2 regions of the Priestia sp. 10L35 genome follow, and region 1 is predicted to be linked to the other one. Evidence: riboswitches for the same ligand, from Rfam matches in the RefSeq annotation. Region 1 holds a riboswitch; the other holds the start of a gene.

Region 1 (8,005 bases):
AGTGTTGGTTCACTGTCTTCGTTGCTAAAGTAGTATTCACCTGAGCGGCTTGGCAGTCCGTATTCTTTTAAAATATGCTGTTCATTTTCAATAGTGGTATAAATTTCATTCGTGAAGAACTGCCTGAGCGTCGTTGGGAATAAAATAGCGAGCAAAATTGAAATAAGCAGTAAAATACCGGAGATGACGAGCCAAATTTGAAATGCAAGCGACTTGTTTTTCATGCTTTCATCATCCGGTATCCATATCCATAAATCGTTTCAATTCGTGCTTGCGGCATTTTTTTACGCACGCGCCTTACTAAATCATCCACCACTCGGTCTGTGCCAAAATAATCTTCTCCCCAAATGAGATTCAGCAGCTGCTCCCGTGAAAAAGCCTGTCCAAGGTCTTTTGAGATAGTGACAAGAAAATCAAATTCTTTAGACGTTAAATCAATCGGCTTTCCATCTTCACTGACTGTACGGGTATGTAAATCGATTTCATAAGGAGTCAGCATAATGGTATCGGTTTTCTTTTGATTGGAACCATATACGCGGTTTAGCAGTTTGTTTGCTCGAATAACTAGTTCACGAGGCAAAAAAGGCTTTGATAAATAGTCGTCGCTGCCCATTTCAAGCCCAAGAACCCGGTCAATATCGGCATCGCGGGCTGAAATGAAAATAACAGGCACATGCGGCGTTTGCTGCTTGATTTCCCGAATGAGCTGATACCCGTCAATATCAGGCAGCATAATATCTAAAATCCACAGATGCGGAGGGGTTGCAATCATTTCTTTGGCGTCCGTGCCGTTAAAAAATGAGCGAACGTCCCAGCCTTCTTTTTGAAGGTAAAGGGTTAAAACTTCGTTTAAATTTTGTTCATCCTCTACTAAATATAGTGTAAAGCTCAAATTTGACACCTTCCTCTGAATATATGAAAATTAAGGTAAATAAAGCATATTAAGCCATATGTGCGCATTTCTTTAAAGGTCTATGTACCCGCTATTATACTACGTGTTTGCTGTTATAAAGAAATTTTTCACAATTTCACACATTGTTTTGATACTTATCCCAAACTTTTATTTTATAGTATAGATAACATAAAATTTGCTACGTTAAAAGGAGTGTTTTTCATGGATCCACGTGATTATGAAAGAGAGCAAGAACGAAAAGAAGAATATGAAAACCGCCAGCAGCGCTACGATCAGTATCAGCCTGCGTCATCATCACAGCCTCCAAGAAGACGCTTATTTCCAGTGATTGCGTCTTCTATCGCCGGAGCAGTGCTAGGTGGAGGAATTGTGCTATACGGTGCTCCCCAGCTGGGGTTAATGGATTCAGCTGATACGCAAACAGCGAATCAAACAACGCAGACTCAAACCGCAACAACAACGAGCACAACGCCTCGAACAGTAAGCACAACCGTGAATCAGTCAGATCTTGTTTCAGTTGTAAATAAAGTATCAGCTGCTGTTGTAGGCGTGAACAATATTCAACAGCAAACAAATCCATTTTCTGGAGATACCCAAACGCAAGAAGCAGGAACGGGTTCCGGTGTTATTTTCAAAAAAGAAAATGGAAAAGCCTACGTTGTGACCAATAACCACGTTATTGACGGCGCAAGCGAAGTAGAAGTGTCACTTTCAAACGGACAAAAAGAAAAAGCTAAAATTGTCGGAGCTGACGCGCTAACGGATTTAGCGGTGCTTGAAATGTCTGACAAAAATGTTGAACAAGTGGCGAAGTTCGGAAAATCATCGGATTTAGTAGCGGGTGAAACGGTGCTTGCAATCGGAAATCCTCTTGGTGAACAGTTTTCTCGTACTGTCACACAAGGTATCGTGAGCGCAGCAAAACGCTCTGTCCCTATTTCAGAAAATTGGAACGTAGATGCAATTCAAACGGATGCGGCGATTAATCCAGGAAACAGCGGCGGTGCACTTATCAATTCTTCCGGTGAAGTAGTCGGCATCAACAGTATGAAAATTTCAGAAGACAATGTAGAAGGCATCGGCTTTGCTCTTCCAAGTGATGAAGTGCAGCCGACGATTGAACAGCTGATGAAAAATGGGAAAATAACGCGTCCATATATGGGGGTAGGTCTTCAAGATGTAGGTCAGCTTTCAGCTGCAACAAAACAAAACCAGCTAGGCCTAACAAGCGATACGTCTGAAGGAGTTGTCGTAACGACGGTTGAACCATTCTCTTCTGCTTCTGATGCAGGTTTACAATCAAAAGACGTGATTGTTGCCATCGATGGAAACGAAGTCAAAACATCCAGTGATTTACGTCAATATCTATATACAAAACGTAAAGTAGGAGACACGGTAAAATTAGACGTGTACCGAAATGGAAAAAAACAAACTATTTCTCTGAAGCTTTCAGAACAGCAGGATAACAATGGATGAGTTCAACACCGTTAAAGCTGCTGCTAGCAGTATTAACAGCGTTCGGATTTTTAACCGGCTGCGGAGGGAAGCATTCAAACACGATGTTTCCTTCTGTAGAAATTAGTCAGCTATCTTCTACCAAAGAACTGGCAGCGTATGAGGGAGGCAAGGTGACAGGAGCTGAATTCAACCGTTTTTTAGCCGTTGAAGGGTTCTTAAATCCAGATGCTCCGCTAAATGATACAAGCTACCGCAAAGAGTTATTGCGGCAGCTTGTTATGCAAAAAATCTTAATTTCACATCTAAAGACAAGCGATAAAGTACAAAAACAAGTCGAGGATATGTGGAAGCAAATTAAACGCTCATATGACGAGGATACAAGAAAACAAGGTTATGAAGTGTTAAATATTCGTTCCAGTGATGTAACCAACCAGCTAACGAATCAGTTTAAATTAGAAGAATATTTCCGCAAACAAATTACGTCTGATGAACTAACTGCTTACTATAAACGTATTGAAAACGATCTAACGCGCGTATCTTTTACGCAGCTGGCTTTTTCCACTTTACATGATGCCGACGCCGCTGCGGCTGAACTGCAAAAGGGAACATCTCTTCAGGACGTTCAAAAAAAATATGCTGAATTCCAGACAGTCAGCAAAATAGAGAATGCTGATAATCTAAAGCTTTCAAGTCTATCTCCTTCTTTTATAGATGTTTTAAAAAAACAGCACATCGGAGAGAGTAGTGAGCCCATTAAAATGGGTAAAGTCTATTATATTCTTATTTTAAAACAAAAAGATAAAAAAACGGAATCAGAAGTCAAAGAAGAAATGATGAAAGAACTTGTTTTGAATCATATCAACCGGTATATCCAGGATCAACTGCCAAGGTTTCACGTGACTTTTAACCTTAGGTAGTTTCCTTTTATATAGATTGATTGTTTTCAAAAAACAAGCAGGTAAAAGAGCTTTCTATTAATAGAGAGCTCTTTTACATTTTTAAGTAGACAGAAATGTCGGCACCTGATAAAATGAAGTTGTAAAACTTTCATTATTCGGAAAATTTATACCCTCCAGCTTTGGAGGGTTATTTTTTATGCTGTTGGACGAATAAAAGAGGCTGGGACAAAAGTAGTTTAATGGAAAGAAGATCCGAACGATGATTCGTTCGGATTTTTTCGTTACGTTTCAATCACTTTTCATCTTTTAAATGACTCAATAATGCAGGAGCCATCTTCACATGAGAAAGGGCGATGTGTGAAATCGTTTTGGCATAAGGTGTAATTTCGTTAATAAATTGTTCGAGTATGTGCAGGTGAGGAAGCTGAAGCTTTGTAATAAAGCAGGCTTGCCCGGCGATGCGTTCACAGAATAAAGCGTAGGGATACTGAGAAATAAATCGTTTAAAACGCTCGTGCTCTCCGTTTTTCATCGTTACTTCAATAAAACACGACACGGGCAAATGCAGCTTTTCATAATCAATATCAATCGTATACCCTTTTATAACGCCAAAGCTCTCTAGCTGCCTTACTCGCTCTGCCACCGAAGGAGGAGACAAATTAATTTGTTTTCCTAGCTCTCGTAAGGAAAGGCGGCTGTTTTGCTGCAGCGCCTGCAAAATCGATAAATCAATTTCATCAATTTTCAATTGAAAACCTTCTTTCTCATTAACGTTTCATTTGATTAGTAATAGTAGATAAAATGTTTTATATGTAATCTGAAATTTCCATTTTTCTTACTATAATAATTAAAAAGGAGTGAGTGAAAAATGGCAAGAGTTTTATTAGCAAACGAAGAGGGAACAAATTTTGAAAAAGCATTGAATTTAATTCCGCATGTAAAAAGATTGTACGATGAGCTTTACGAAACGCTTTGGAACAGCGGTATAGTAGAAAAAGAGACTAAGGAAAAAATGAGGCTTTACCTAGCAGGTGTTAACGGCTGTGAGACATGTATGAGCATGTCATATGTAGGCGATGAGACGCTTAATCAAAAAGTGTTAAGAGAAAAAGAGCTGGAAGAAAAAGATCGACTGCTGTTTCGATTTATTGATGTATACCGGGTGCGTCCAAGGGAGTTGACGGATGCTGATATGGATCAATTAAAGAAATTTTACAGTGATACGCAGCTGTTAGAGCTTTTAGCTGTTATTAATTTATTTGATCAATTTCACAAAATGATTGTCAGTTTAGATTTATATGATTTTTGCAGCTTGCAGGGCAAGTGAGGTCTTCCCTAAAAATATCTTGACAGACAAAATCCACAGGAGTAAGATAGCTTTCGTGAAGTGAAATGTATCATGAATCGAATCGATTATTCTAAAAAATAGATCATAGACATTTGAATAAAAATCGCTTAATCCATTACGGAGCGGAGGACCCATTATTTACGCACATATTGTGCTCCGGGGTGAATCCTTAAAAAGGTAGGGTTACTCTTAAAACCCGAACCCGACAGCTAACTTCGCAAGCGTTTTGAGGGGGAAGAGTGTGAAAAAACACAGGAGCCTTCCTGTGTTTTTTTGCGCTTTTTTTAAGAAAAAGATGTAATTTTTTAGAAAAAGTATAAGCTAAGAGAACACACAGCAGTTGAAGAAAGGAATAAATACATTATGAAAAAACAGTTTGCTGTATTGGGATTAGGTCGTTTTGGAGGCAGTTTGGTTGAAGAGTTTGCTAATCTGGATGTGGATGTGCTCGCTATTGACCGCAATCAGGAGGTAGTAAATAAATTTAGCAACTCAGCTACATATGTTGTGCAGGCGAATGCAATTGATGAAGCTAGCTTAAAGGGGCTAGGTATTCGCAATGTTGATCATGCTCTTATTTCGTTTGGGGATGATATCGAAGCGAGCGTGCTCGCAACGATGCTTTTAAAAGATATGGGCGTTAAGCAAGTATGGGTAAAAGCAGTGAATATGTATCATCAAAAGGTGCTGGAGAAAATAGGAGCGGACAAAGTCATTCATCCTGAGCGCGATATTGCTAAGCGTATTGCTCATCACGTGGTGTCAGAAAAGATCATTGATTACATTGAACTGTCAAAGGATTATAGTATTGTCGAAATTGTCGCCTCTAAGAAACTTCATAATAAAACGCTGTTTGATTTGAACATTCGTGCCAAGTACGGCTGCAACATTATCGGCTTTCAGCGAAAAGACGGGGAAATGGTGATTTCGCCTACCGCGCATGAAATAATTGAACAAGGAGATATGCTGATTGTTATCGGACATAATCGCGATTTGAACCGTTTTGAAGAAGAAGGAGTTTAACTTATGAAAAAACAAATCATTAAACTCACCCCTCCGCAGCTGCTTGTCTCCATTTTTGGCGGAGGAATTATTATAGGTGCTCTTCTATTGATGATGCCTGTTTCTACTACTGAGCCCATCCGGTGGGTAGACGCCCTTTTTACGTCTACTTCCGCGATGACAGTAACCGGCTTAGCCGTCGTAGATACAGGTACACGTTTTACCGTCATTGGTCAAACGATTATTATGCTGTTAATTCAAATAGGCGGTCTTGGCATTATGTCATTTGCCGTGTTGATTTTTATGATGCTAGGTAAAAAAATTGGATTTAAAGAGCGTATGCTCGTTCAGCAGGCATTAAATCAAACGAGCATCGGCGGAGTTGTCCTGCTAGTTAAAAGACTGTTTATCTTTTCATTTTTAATTGAGTTTGTTGCACTTATCTTTCTAGCGATACGCTGGGTTCCGGAGTTCGGATGGTCTAAGGGGCTGTTCTTTAGCTTGTTTCATTCGATTTCGGCTTTTAATAACGCAGGGTTCGGACTATTATCTGACAGCCTGGTTCAGTATGTAGGAGATCCCATTATTAACATAACGATTTCTTTTTTGTTCATTATCGGTGGATTAGGGTTTACCGTCCTTGCAGATATGTGGGTAAAAAAATCCTATAAAAAGCTAACGCTGCATTCGAAAATTATGATCATCAGCACGTTTGCGATTAACGTGGTTGCCATGCTTTTTATTTTTTTCTTGGAGTACAGCAATCCACATACGCTCGGAAGTTTGTCATTAGGAGACAAAGTGTGGGCATCTTATTTTCAAGCTGTAACGACACGTACAGCAGGTTTTAATAGTATCGATATAGGAAGTTTGCATGATTCCACTATATTTTTAATGGTTATGTTAATGTTTATTGGTGCAGGAAGTGCTTCAACAGGAGGCGGTATCAAACTCACGACGTTTGTGGTGATTATTTTTTCTGTATGGGCATTTTTACGAAGCCGGGAAGATATTGTGCTATTAAAGAGACGACTTCTTCCTCTTCACGTGTTTAAGGCACTAGCCATCACGATGATTTCAATTATGTTTGTATTTGGGGCCATTTTCCTGTTAAATATTTCGGAAAACCTGCCGTTTGTAAAAATTATGTTTGAAGTTGTTTCTGCATTTGGAACAGTAGGTTTATCGATGGGAGCAACTCCTGAACTTTCGTACTTTGGACGCGTGATTATTATCTTTATCATGTTTTTAGGAAAAGTGGGGCCATTAACGCTTGCGTTTTCATTATCTAAGCAAAAGCGTGAAGCCGTTCGTTATCCAAATGAAGATATAATGCTGGGGTAGAAAAATCGCCTTCGATGAGGCGATTTTTTATATTATTTATACGTTCAAGACATATAAGAGGTTACGCACAAAACAGTTGCGATGAATAAAAAGAAGGCAAAGACAAGAACAATGGGCAATTTAGAATGTCGGCGCATTAAAGGCCCCCCTTTTTTATAGTAAAAAAATCTCTTACTATATATAACGAAAGAAACAAAAATATGATTCACTTTTTTGACGAAATTTGAAGGTTTTTCTCGTTAAAAAAATCCGCACCCCTGTCCTAAACATTTTGCCAAGCTGTTGCATACACTAAAAGCAGATAACAGGAAGTGAGGGATGGTACGTGGGAAAACAAAATTTTGCGTTAATCGTTGTGTTATTTGTTTTACTTGTTATTGTAGGTGCGTCTGGCTTTCGCTTTTAAACGTTAACTTTATTTGCGCATAGCCCCCGTCAAAAAGGGCATACTAGGCGGAAGTAAAAAACAAAAATTTCTTCAATATTGCCGAACAATGAGTTCCTCTACTCATTCATCTAATCGGTATGTAGCCATGCGAAAGCATGGTTTTTTTTGAAATAAGAGGATGAATGATGTTCATCCCCTCTAAAAATTAGTAGTAGCAAGAACATCCTACGATTACTAATAGAATAAATAAAACAACGATAAATGAAAAACCAAAACCGCCTTTTGCGCCCATATGTGTAACCTCCTTTAATAAAATTCTCTATATCCTATGTACTAATTGGGTTAAGTGATTGAGAAATTTGCCTATTTTTTAACGGTAACGATCTTTTGAGAAAAATGAAGAACACTTACTTTTTTCATTTGTGCAGAAATCCTTTATGATAAAGAGGAAAAGGAGGGCAAAGTGGTGGGAATACATGTAGAATACGTCATGAATCAGCTAGAAGAGGGTAAGTGGAAAGAGATCAAACGTGAAATTCAACAAGAAATGAAGAAAAAACCTCAAGCATCTGATTTGTACTGTTACTTAGCGGTTTGTTTAGCAAAGCAAATCGAAGAATCAATTATTTTTGAAAAAATGGTATTAAATTTAG
Region 2 (8,005 bases), on a different contig from region 1:
ATTAGATAGCCTGCATAATTAGCTGAAGCGAGATAACCAGCAATAGTTTCCGGAAAATCAAATTTCTGTTGCATAAGAGGTAGGATAGGCGTGTAAGAAAATCTTCCGATCCCTAACGCAATGGCCATTGCAAGTAATCCTCCTATTAAAAATGAGAGGTTTTTTTTATCCATTTCTTCACTCCTTCCAAAAGTTGCTCCATATTTATCATATGCTTTTTTCTCCATATGGTATAATTCGAAATAAAGATATTTGCCATCACTTTAACAGATGGCAAATAGAAATTAGGTGTGAAGAAACATGGATATTCAATCATTGCGTATTTTTAAGGCAGTTGCTAAGTATGGAAGTATTTCAAAGGCTGCAAAAGAGCTAAATTATGCACAGTCCAATATTACGACTCGGATGCAGCAGTTAGAAAATAGCCTACAAACTGTCTTGTTTTATCGACATAATAAAGGAATTACACTAACAGCAAAAGGGGAATTATTAGTAACCTATGCTGATAAGATTTTTCGCCTTCTAGACGAAACGAAACAAATAATGAGGGATGAAGAAGAGCCTCAGGGACCGTTAGGAATTGGGTCAATGGAGACAACAGCTGCCGTTCATTTACCTGCATTTCTTTCTAGCTATCATTCTGCTTATCCTCAAGTGGATTTAAACTTAAAGACGGGACCTACTAGTCAGCATATTGAAGAAGTATTAAATTATAAATTGGATGGTGCGTTTGTCTCTGGACCTTTATCTCATCCTGACCTCATTGTAAAAAAGGTTTTCAAAGAAGAGTTAGTGTTAGTAGGAAATTTGTTACTCTCTCGATTCTTAGAATCAGAAAGGGTTGGTAATTTAACACTTTTAGTCTTACACAAAGGTTGTTTTTATCGTGAGAAGTTTGAACATTGGTTACGTGAGGAAGGTGTAAGGCCTTCTAAAGTTATGGAGTTTGGTTCCTTGGATGCGCTTATGGGATGTATAGCAGCTGGATTGGGAGTTACTTTACTTCCCCTGTCTATTGTACAAAGATACAGTCATCTGGAAGAGGTTACCTATTATCCTATTCCTGAAAAATTTTCATTAGTTGATACACTTTTTATTTACCGGGCTGATACTACCTTCTCTACACCCCTTATTAAATTTATAGAAATGTTTCAAGAGAAGCACTCCTCTATAACTTCCTAGAAAAGGAATTGGCACTTGCATCCTCTCTTATGTGGATAAAGACATTACATGCTCATCAAGTGAGTTTATAAATATAAAATGTACTACATGTATACAAAATAAAAAGCCACCCAGTATTTGCAGGACAGATGGCTTTTTACTATAAAATGCATGTGCAGACATATAATAACACATCATTTCCTTATGGACTATATTTTTTCGTACGGGCATATGTATAAAAGGTACACTTTTTATGCACCCTTTCTTCCATTTATCTGTAAGGAGATTATTGGCACATCAAGGATGTATAAAAAGATGTATAAACGATAAATTTGAAAAGCGAACGAGTCCTTGTGTATCAAGGACTCGTTTTTGATGTGGGTTCTGATAAGAGACTTTATGTTAACTAAGGTTGTATAGCGTATACAGCCTAAAAAGCAGAAAAAACCACGCCGACGGAGAGAAGTAGTAGTTTTTTCTGCTTTATTGCTAAAGGATTTTCGTAGATGCCTCACGGCGTCTTGAGTAGTTTGCTCGAAATACTATTTATTATTCAGTATTATTCTCTCTTAGTTATCCGGAGTAAATAATCGGTCAAAAAGATAATAGTAAAGGGACCGATTAGAACGATCAAATATACAATTAAAGGCTTACGTAACTTATGATTCATTTATAATAGATTCACCTCTATGTATGAATGAGTATTGTAGGGTTTCTTATATAGAATGTTCATTTAAAGAAAAAAACATTCATTACTATATTTTCTGCTTTTTGACAATCCTGTTAAAAGGTTATCTTAGTGAGAGGAGAAGAGAGAAAATACTAGTAAATATTATTATGGGATTTATTGTACCTTGGATTTTTGGTTTCATATTGTTCAAAAAAGAACCTATAATCGTTCTTCTAATTGCACCAATAGGTATGACAGTAGCCTTTATATTAAACGAGTGGGGGACTAATTACTTTTGGCAGTTCGAACCTACTTTTAGAAATCGAAGTTTATCGGCACTTCCTTTAAATATAGGTTTCTATCCCGTCCTAGCTTCTTTTTTAATTTATTTTAAACTAAAAAAGAAGGGGAATACCATCATGCTTTTATTTTGTTTTACTCTGTTTACTACAGGTTTTGAAGGCATGGGCTTAGCCGTAGGAAGAGTAGAGTATTTTAATGAGTGGAATATTATTGGAACCTTTATCAGTTATTTAATAGCGTATTTTATTATTTATGGTTATTATCAAATTTTATTAAAGTATCAAATTTTAAAGAATTAAGTCCTTCTTTATACAAATATAAAGACTTCATCCTCTTTGGTAGCCTTTTTCTGTGTGATTAATTGATATCTCTCTTTACAAATGGAACATTCAGGCGTATAGTACCTAACGTACATATATGATCTTGCTATTTTCATACCTTTTATCGCTTAATCCACTAAGGAGTGGGGGACCCATTTTTGTGTGCACTTGCACTAGGGGTGAATCCTTCGAAAAGAAGGTAGGGCTACTCTAAAGGCCCGAACCCGACAGCTAACCTCATCAGCGTTTGGAGAGAAGGTTTGCTTTTATTTGTCCTGGAAAGAACACTAAGCAGAACCTTGGTGTTCTTTTTTGTGTTTTTTTTCTGAGATGGGGAATGATGAGAGTAAACTAATATAGGTAAATGGCAAAGGTTTCAGGAGGAGTTTAGATGAGTTATTCATCCATCAAACGTTTATTAATTGGGAGGCCACTTAAATCAAAAGAGCTAGGTGAACAAAAGTTAAATAAGGTCAAAGCCTTAGCTATTCTTTCATCCGATGCACTTTCATCCGTGGCGTACGGCCCAGAACAAGTCTTAATTGTGCTTGCTACCATTGGAATGATCGCGTTTTGGTATTCAATACCTATAGGTATTGGTGTACTTATCCTTTTAACAGCACTTATCCTTTCTTATCGACAAATTATTTATGCGTACCCAGAGGGCGGTGGCGCTTATGTTGTATCTAAACATAACCTCGGAGAAAATGCAGGACTTATTGCTGGGGGTTCTCTATTAGTAGACTACATACTAACGGTATCTGTAAGTATTTCATCCGGAACAGATGCGTTAACGTCTGCTTTTCCTGCTCTCCATGACTATAGAGTCATTATCGCTTGCTTATTGGTTATTTTTATTATGATTTTGAATTTAAGAGGGGTAACAGAATCAGCTTCTGCTTTAGCATACCCGGTTTATTTATTTGTTCTTGCATTGGTTCTTTTAATAGGAATAGGCATATGGAAAGTAGCCACTGGTCAGGTCTCTCCTGACGTTCATCCTGCTATTGGAACTGCAGTTCCAGGAATCAGCTTATTTTTACTACTACGCGCTTTTTCATCAGGGTGCTCAGCCCTTACAGGCGTAGAAGCTATTTCAAATGCTGTAACAAATTTTAGACAACCGGCTGCAAGAAATGCGGTACGTACGCTTGTTGCAATGGGTATTATTTTGGCTATTTTGTTTTCAGGTGTCATGTTCTTGGCTTATTGGTTTGGAATTGCACCCAAAGCAGAGGAAACGGTTGTTTCGCAGCTTGCTTCCCAAGTGTTTGGACGAAATGGTTTCTATTATTTTGTTCAGGGTACAACGGCTTTAATTTTAGTACTAGCTGCCAATACAGGCTTTTCAGCCTTTCCTTTACTGGCTGTTAATTTAGCTGTAGATAAGTATATTCCTCGTATGTTTACGATACGTGGTGATCGTTTGGGCTATTCAAATGGGATTGTGACACTTGGAATTGCCTCTATTATGCTTATCATCGCATTTCAAGGTGATACAGAACGGTTAATTCCCCTATATGCGGTTGGCGTATTTATTCCATTTACACTATCTCAAACGGGCATGATTGTAAAATGGCTAAGAGAAAAGCCAGCTGGTTGGCAGGGGAAATTAGTGACCAATTTTATAGGAGCTTTTATTAGCTTCACTGTACTGATTATTTTCTTTACAACAAAATTCTCACAAGTATGGGCTGTTTTAATCTTCTTACCTCTTATCGTCTATCTGTTCCACCGTATTAAGAACCATTATGTAGAGGTAGGAAAGCAACTTCGTATCAAGCCAGGAGACAAAGAAGCATTAGCATTAGAAGGAAATGTAGTCATTATACCGGTTGCAGGCTTAACAAGAGCTGTCGAGAATTCCATTAACTATGCAAAAATTATTGGAGACACAGTGATTGCGGTTCATGTGGCATTTGACCGTGAAAGTGAAAAGAGGATGGAAGAGATATGGAACGAACGATATCCTGATATACGCTTAGTTACCTTCTACTCACAATATCGAAGCTTAGTGGGACCTCTTTTACGCTTTATTGATCGTGTAGAGGAGCGAGCAGATGATAGCCATATGGCTGTTACTGTTTTGATTCCGCAATTTATCACAAGAAAAAGCTGGCATAACGCGTTGCATAACCAATCAAGCTTATTATTAAGGGCACACCTTCTTTATCGAAAAAATGTCATTGTGACAACATTGCCTTATAAATTTAAGAAATAAAAAAGCAAACCCCTTTTCGTATGTATGAAAAGGGGTTTTAATTCGATCTTAGTTAGAGATAAAGACTCGCCAAAACAAAAAAGAAGATTCTTGACTCGTTCATTCCAACCAATAATCACAAGATGGTTATTCCCTATATACATAAACACATACTCCTTTAAGACCATAAGGCAGGTAAAGTAAAAAAACTACCTATAGAACTTAGTTAAACAATTAGTTATACTCTCTCAATGCCCCACCCTACAGCACCCTAATTAGAAATTCTTATCATCATTATCTCCCATTTTATAGAAAGCAGACTAGATAACCTAGTTGCTCAAGTTATACTCCCACCTCTTGTCTTAATAATTTATCATCTATTTTTTCTATATAGAAATCTTCCTTGATATGAGTGAATAAAAAAGAACGCTCAACATACAGGAACGTCCCTTTTATCACTTTTGATTCTCTTTTATCCCTGAAAGAAATGACTTGTTTCGTAAGCCAGCGCGACGTATATAGGCTTCCACTGTAATATCTACATCTAACTTTGGAAAGTACACATCGTTCCATTCCTTTTTTAATTTCTTAAATTGATTTGGTCTAGTACGATGAACTACTTCGCCAAATCCCAAGATATCTGTTTTGTTTTTTTGCGCACGTTCAATAGCTTTCTTCAACTCTTTTTTAATTTCTTTCCTCACAGATTGTTCGATTTTTGTGATGACCTTTGGATTAGTTATATCAACAGGTACCTCCATTTCACCGAGATCTCCTTCAACACGCGTATGAACAGAAATATGAGGGTGACCATTCTTCACTTGGGCAGACACACTTGTTTTTTGGCGTACAGTTTGATAGGCAATCGCTTCTTTTTTCCCTTCCCAATTAATATTAATATCCGTTCCTTGGATTTTGTCGAGAATCCATACTGTCCCTCTGGCTGGTTTTCCATACAGCCAATCCACTAACTTTCCTTGTTTTAAGACAGCAATTCCGGAAGCTTGAAGCGTGGCTGCAGGTGCACTCTCTTGAAGGTTATCCAGTTTTTGTGCTTGCTGTGCATTCCCAACTAGGCGAAATCCTGATACGACGGCTCCTCTTCCAGGAGACTCAAGGTTTTTCATCACCTCTTGGAGTGATGTTTTTACATTCTCTCCCCATTTTCTTTCCGTAAATTCTAAAGTTTTTAGTACTTTATTGGCAGGGATCTTATCAACTGGTGTTAACGTTTTAACAAGATCAGCTGCGGACGAATGATGCGCAATCACAATAGTGGAAGTATTTCGAAATTCTGGATCCCGATCTAGGGCATCGATTAAGGTATCAAGCCCTTCTTCTCTGGCCATTTTTTCTCCAACTACCAGCAAGTTTGCATGAGCATAATACAATCGTCGAGAAATTCTGCCTGAAGCCCGTCTACTTGCTTCGACTATATTATCACCAGAAGCCGAGTAAATGGTAATAGGAGGGCTTTGAGTACCGCCTCCCCCTCCTTGTATACCAGCCACGTTCCCTGGATTAATAATTTGGAGTGTTAGATGATATCTCCCCTCTTTCGTTTTATCGACACCCATGGCTGATACAATAGCAAGGTCCGTTAACTCTTTTTTACTCCAACAACTGGTGAGCAAGACCATCATCGTCATCAGCAGTAAAAGAAAAGCCCCTTTACGTTTCATTATTGTCACCTTCTTCGTGGTCTTTATTTGAACGCATAAAAAATAAATCCTTTAACACCATAACTTCTCCCCACTTTCACTTGACGAACGACGAAATCTGAACTGTTTCCTGTTTAATGATGTTAAGATTCGTTCATGGTGAATCCCGTATATGTTCTAATGAATACATTGGTTTGTAACATCAAGGTATCGATTCTTTCTTATGTTTGGATTTTTAAAGGATAAAGACATATTTTTAGTGTTTTTTTGGATATTTTAACCATATGCCGAACTATTATGTAAAACTGAACAAAAATGTTTCTACGCCCTACTAGCAGAAAGAGAAGAAGATGGTGGGGGTAACATGGTATGAAATAAATAAAAAAGCCCATCGACCTAAGTTGATGGGCTTTATCTTTCCTATATGAATTGTTAGACTAACTAACGCGTTTTTTAATTTTTGATTCAGGCTTTATTAGTAGCGAGGATAAAAATTCATAAATAATTGCGAGTACCAAGGGTTATTTACGCTCCTTCAATCTATATTTAATTTGACTTACATGTAATCATAAAAATAAAAAGTAAAGACTGATTTGTATTACATGGATCAAGTGGGAAATTAGCATCGTAACATCATACAGATAGATTATAGTAAAAAAAGATAATTTCTCATAGTCCTATTTCAAAAAAATTATTAAATAATTTTTTCCTTTTTTTCTCTACTCGGAATGCTTTTGAACTTAAATGTAATTAGTTATAGATTAGGAATGTATCGTTCAATATCACGTATACTTCTTCCTATTTGTAAAAGTATAGATTCACAAATAAAAAGCTCCTTATCATAGAAGAAATAGAGCCTTTTATCATGTTGTTTCCGATAATTGTGATTATGGTAACTAGATTTGTAAAGCTTATAAAGTATAAGGATCACTTTTCATATTCCACCTCAGCCCCTTTAATATCTGGGGGAAAGGAGCTAATAATTGAATTAGTTGAAGAAAATAAATCGTCATTAGATAGGGAAACAACAGATGCACCATCGTAAAAAATCCAAAACATTGTGCAATCTTTTCGTAACGTAACAACAGGCATTTGAACCTTTCTTCTTCCAAATAAGGTTTTTATATCCCGTTTTTCAAAGCTAAATAAATCTTCTGAAAGAGACCAGGCAGCAAAGCAATTCATACTTCCTTGGCTATATAAAAAAGGCATAACGACTTTAAATTGTTTGTAATCGTCAATTTTAGCTTTAATAAAAGTCTCTCTGTCTACTTTTAGTTTTACATATTCAATATTAGCAGATGAAAATACATCACCTATTTCTTCTGCATCGTAGCTTATATATGTAAAAAGTGTATATATGGGAAACCTATTTAACTCTTTCATCCAGTTATTAATAAAGATTTCTATGTCTACATCATGACCTTCATACTCTACAATGTAAGGTGCATCGCCATCTATTCCGAAGGGAAACAAACCACCGCCTGAGGGAATATCACTTATGTAGTTTTTGGAAAGAAACCCTACTTCAATATCCATTATATATTCTCCTCCAATACCTAAAGTGTATTTTAAGTATAATTATAATCGATATGTAAATAAGTTCCTATAAGCAACATTATGTCAATTACCTTTGTATATCTTATACAGCTTAAAAAGCAGAAAAGCCCCCTATTTTCGTAGGGAGTTT

What was found. Region 1 has a riboswitch for cyclic di-AMP ahead of AC1DEF_RS05020 (potassium channel family protein). Riboswitches for the same ligand answer to the same signal wherever they lie in the genome.
Region 2: another riboswitch for cyclic di-AMP. It lies ahead of AC1DEF_RS27795 (APC family permease); the one in region 1 lies ahead of AC1DEF_RS05020 (potassium channel family protein).

Annotation. Positions count from the first base shown of each region.
Region 1 is NZ_JBFTKA010000001.1:978,148-986,152, forward strand. Features, by position in the region: gene AC1DEF_RS04990 (sensor histidine kinase) at 1-224, opposite strand, end outside; gene AC1DEF_RS04995 (response regulator transcription factor) at 221-892, opposite strand; gene AC1DEF_RS05000 (S1C family serine protease) at 1,115-2,389, shown strand; gene AC1DEF_RS05005 (peptidyl-prolyl cis-trans isomerase) at 2,386-3,288, shown strand; gene AC1DEF_RS05010 (Lrp/AsnC family transcriptional regulator) at 3,563-4,018, opposite strand; gene AC1DEF_RS05015 (carboxymuconolactone decarboxylase family protein) at 4,139-4,597, shown strand; cyclic di-AMP (ydaO/yuaA leader) riboswitch at 4,713-4,857, shown strand; gene AC1DEF_RS05020 (potassium channel family protein) at 4,982-5,641, shown strand; gene AC1DEF_RS05025 (TrkH family potassium uptake protein) at 5,645-6,964, shown strand; gene AC1DEF_RS05030 (YjcZ family sporulation protein) at 7,290-7,370, shown strand; gene AC1DEF_RS05035 (YjcZ family sporulation protein) at 7,558-7,644, opposite strand; gene AC1DEF_RS05040 (tetratricopeptide repeat protein) at 7,819-8,005, shown strand, end outside.
Region 2 is NZ_JBFTKA010000019.1:15,528-23,532, forward strand. Features, by position in the region: gene AC1DEF_RS27780 (YbfB/YjiJ family MFS transporter) at 1-173, opposite strand, end outside; gene AC1DEF_RS27785 (LysR family transcriptional regulator) at 301-1,182, shown strand; gene AC1DEF_RS27790 (CBO0543 family protein) at 1,933-2,433, shown strand; cyclic di-AMP (ydaO/yuaA leader) riboswitch at 2,570-2,714, shown strand; gene AC1DEF_RS27795 (APC family permease) at 2,846-4,675, shown strand; gene AC1DEF_RS27800 (Ger(x)C family spore germination protein) at 5,110-6,336, opposite strand; gene AC1DEF_RS27805 (hypothetical protein) at 7,243-7,854, opposite strand.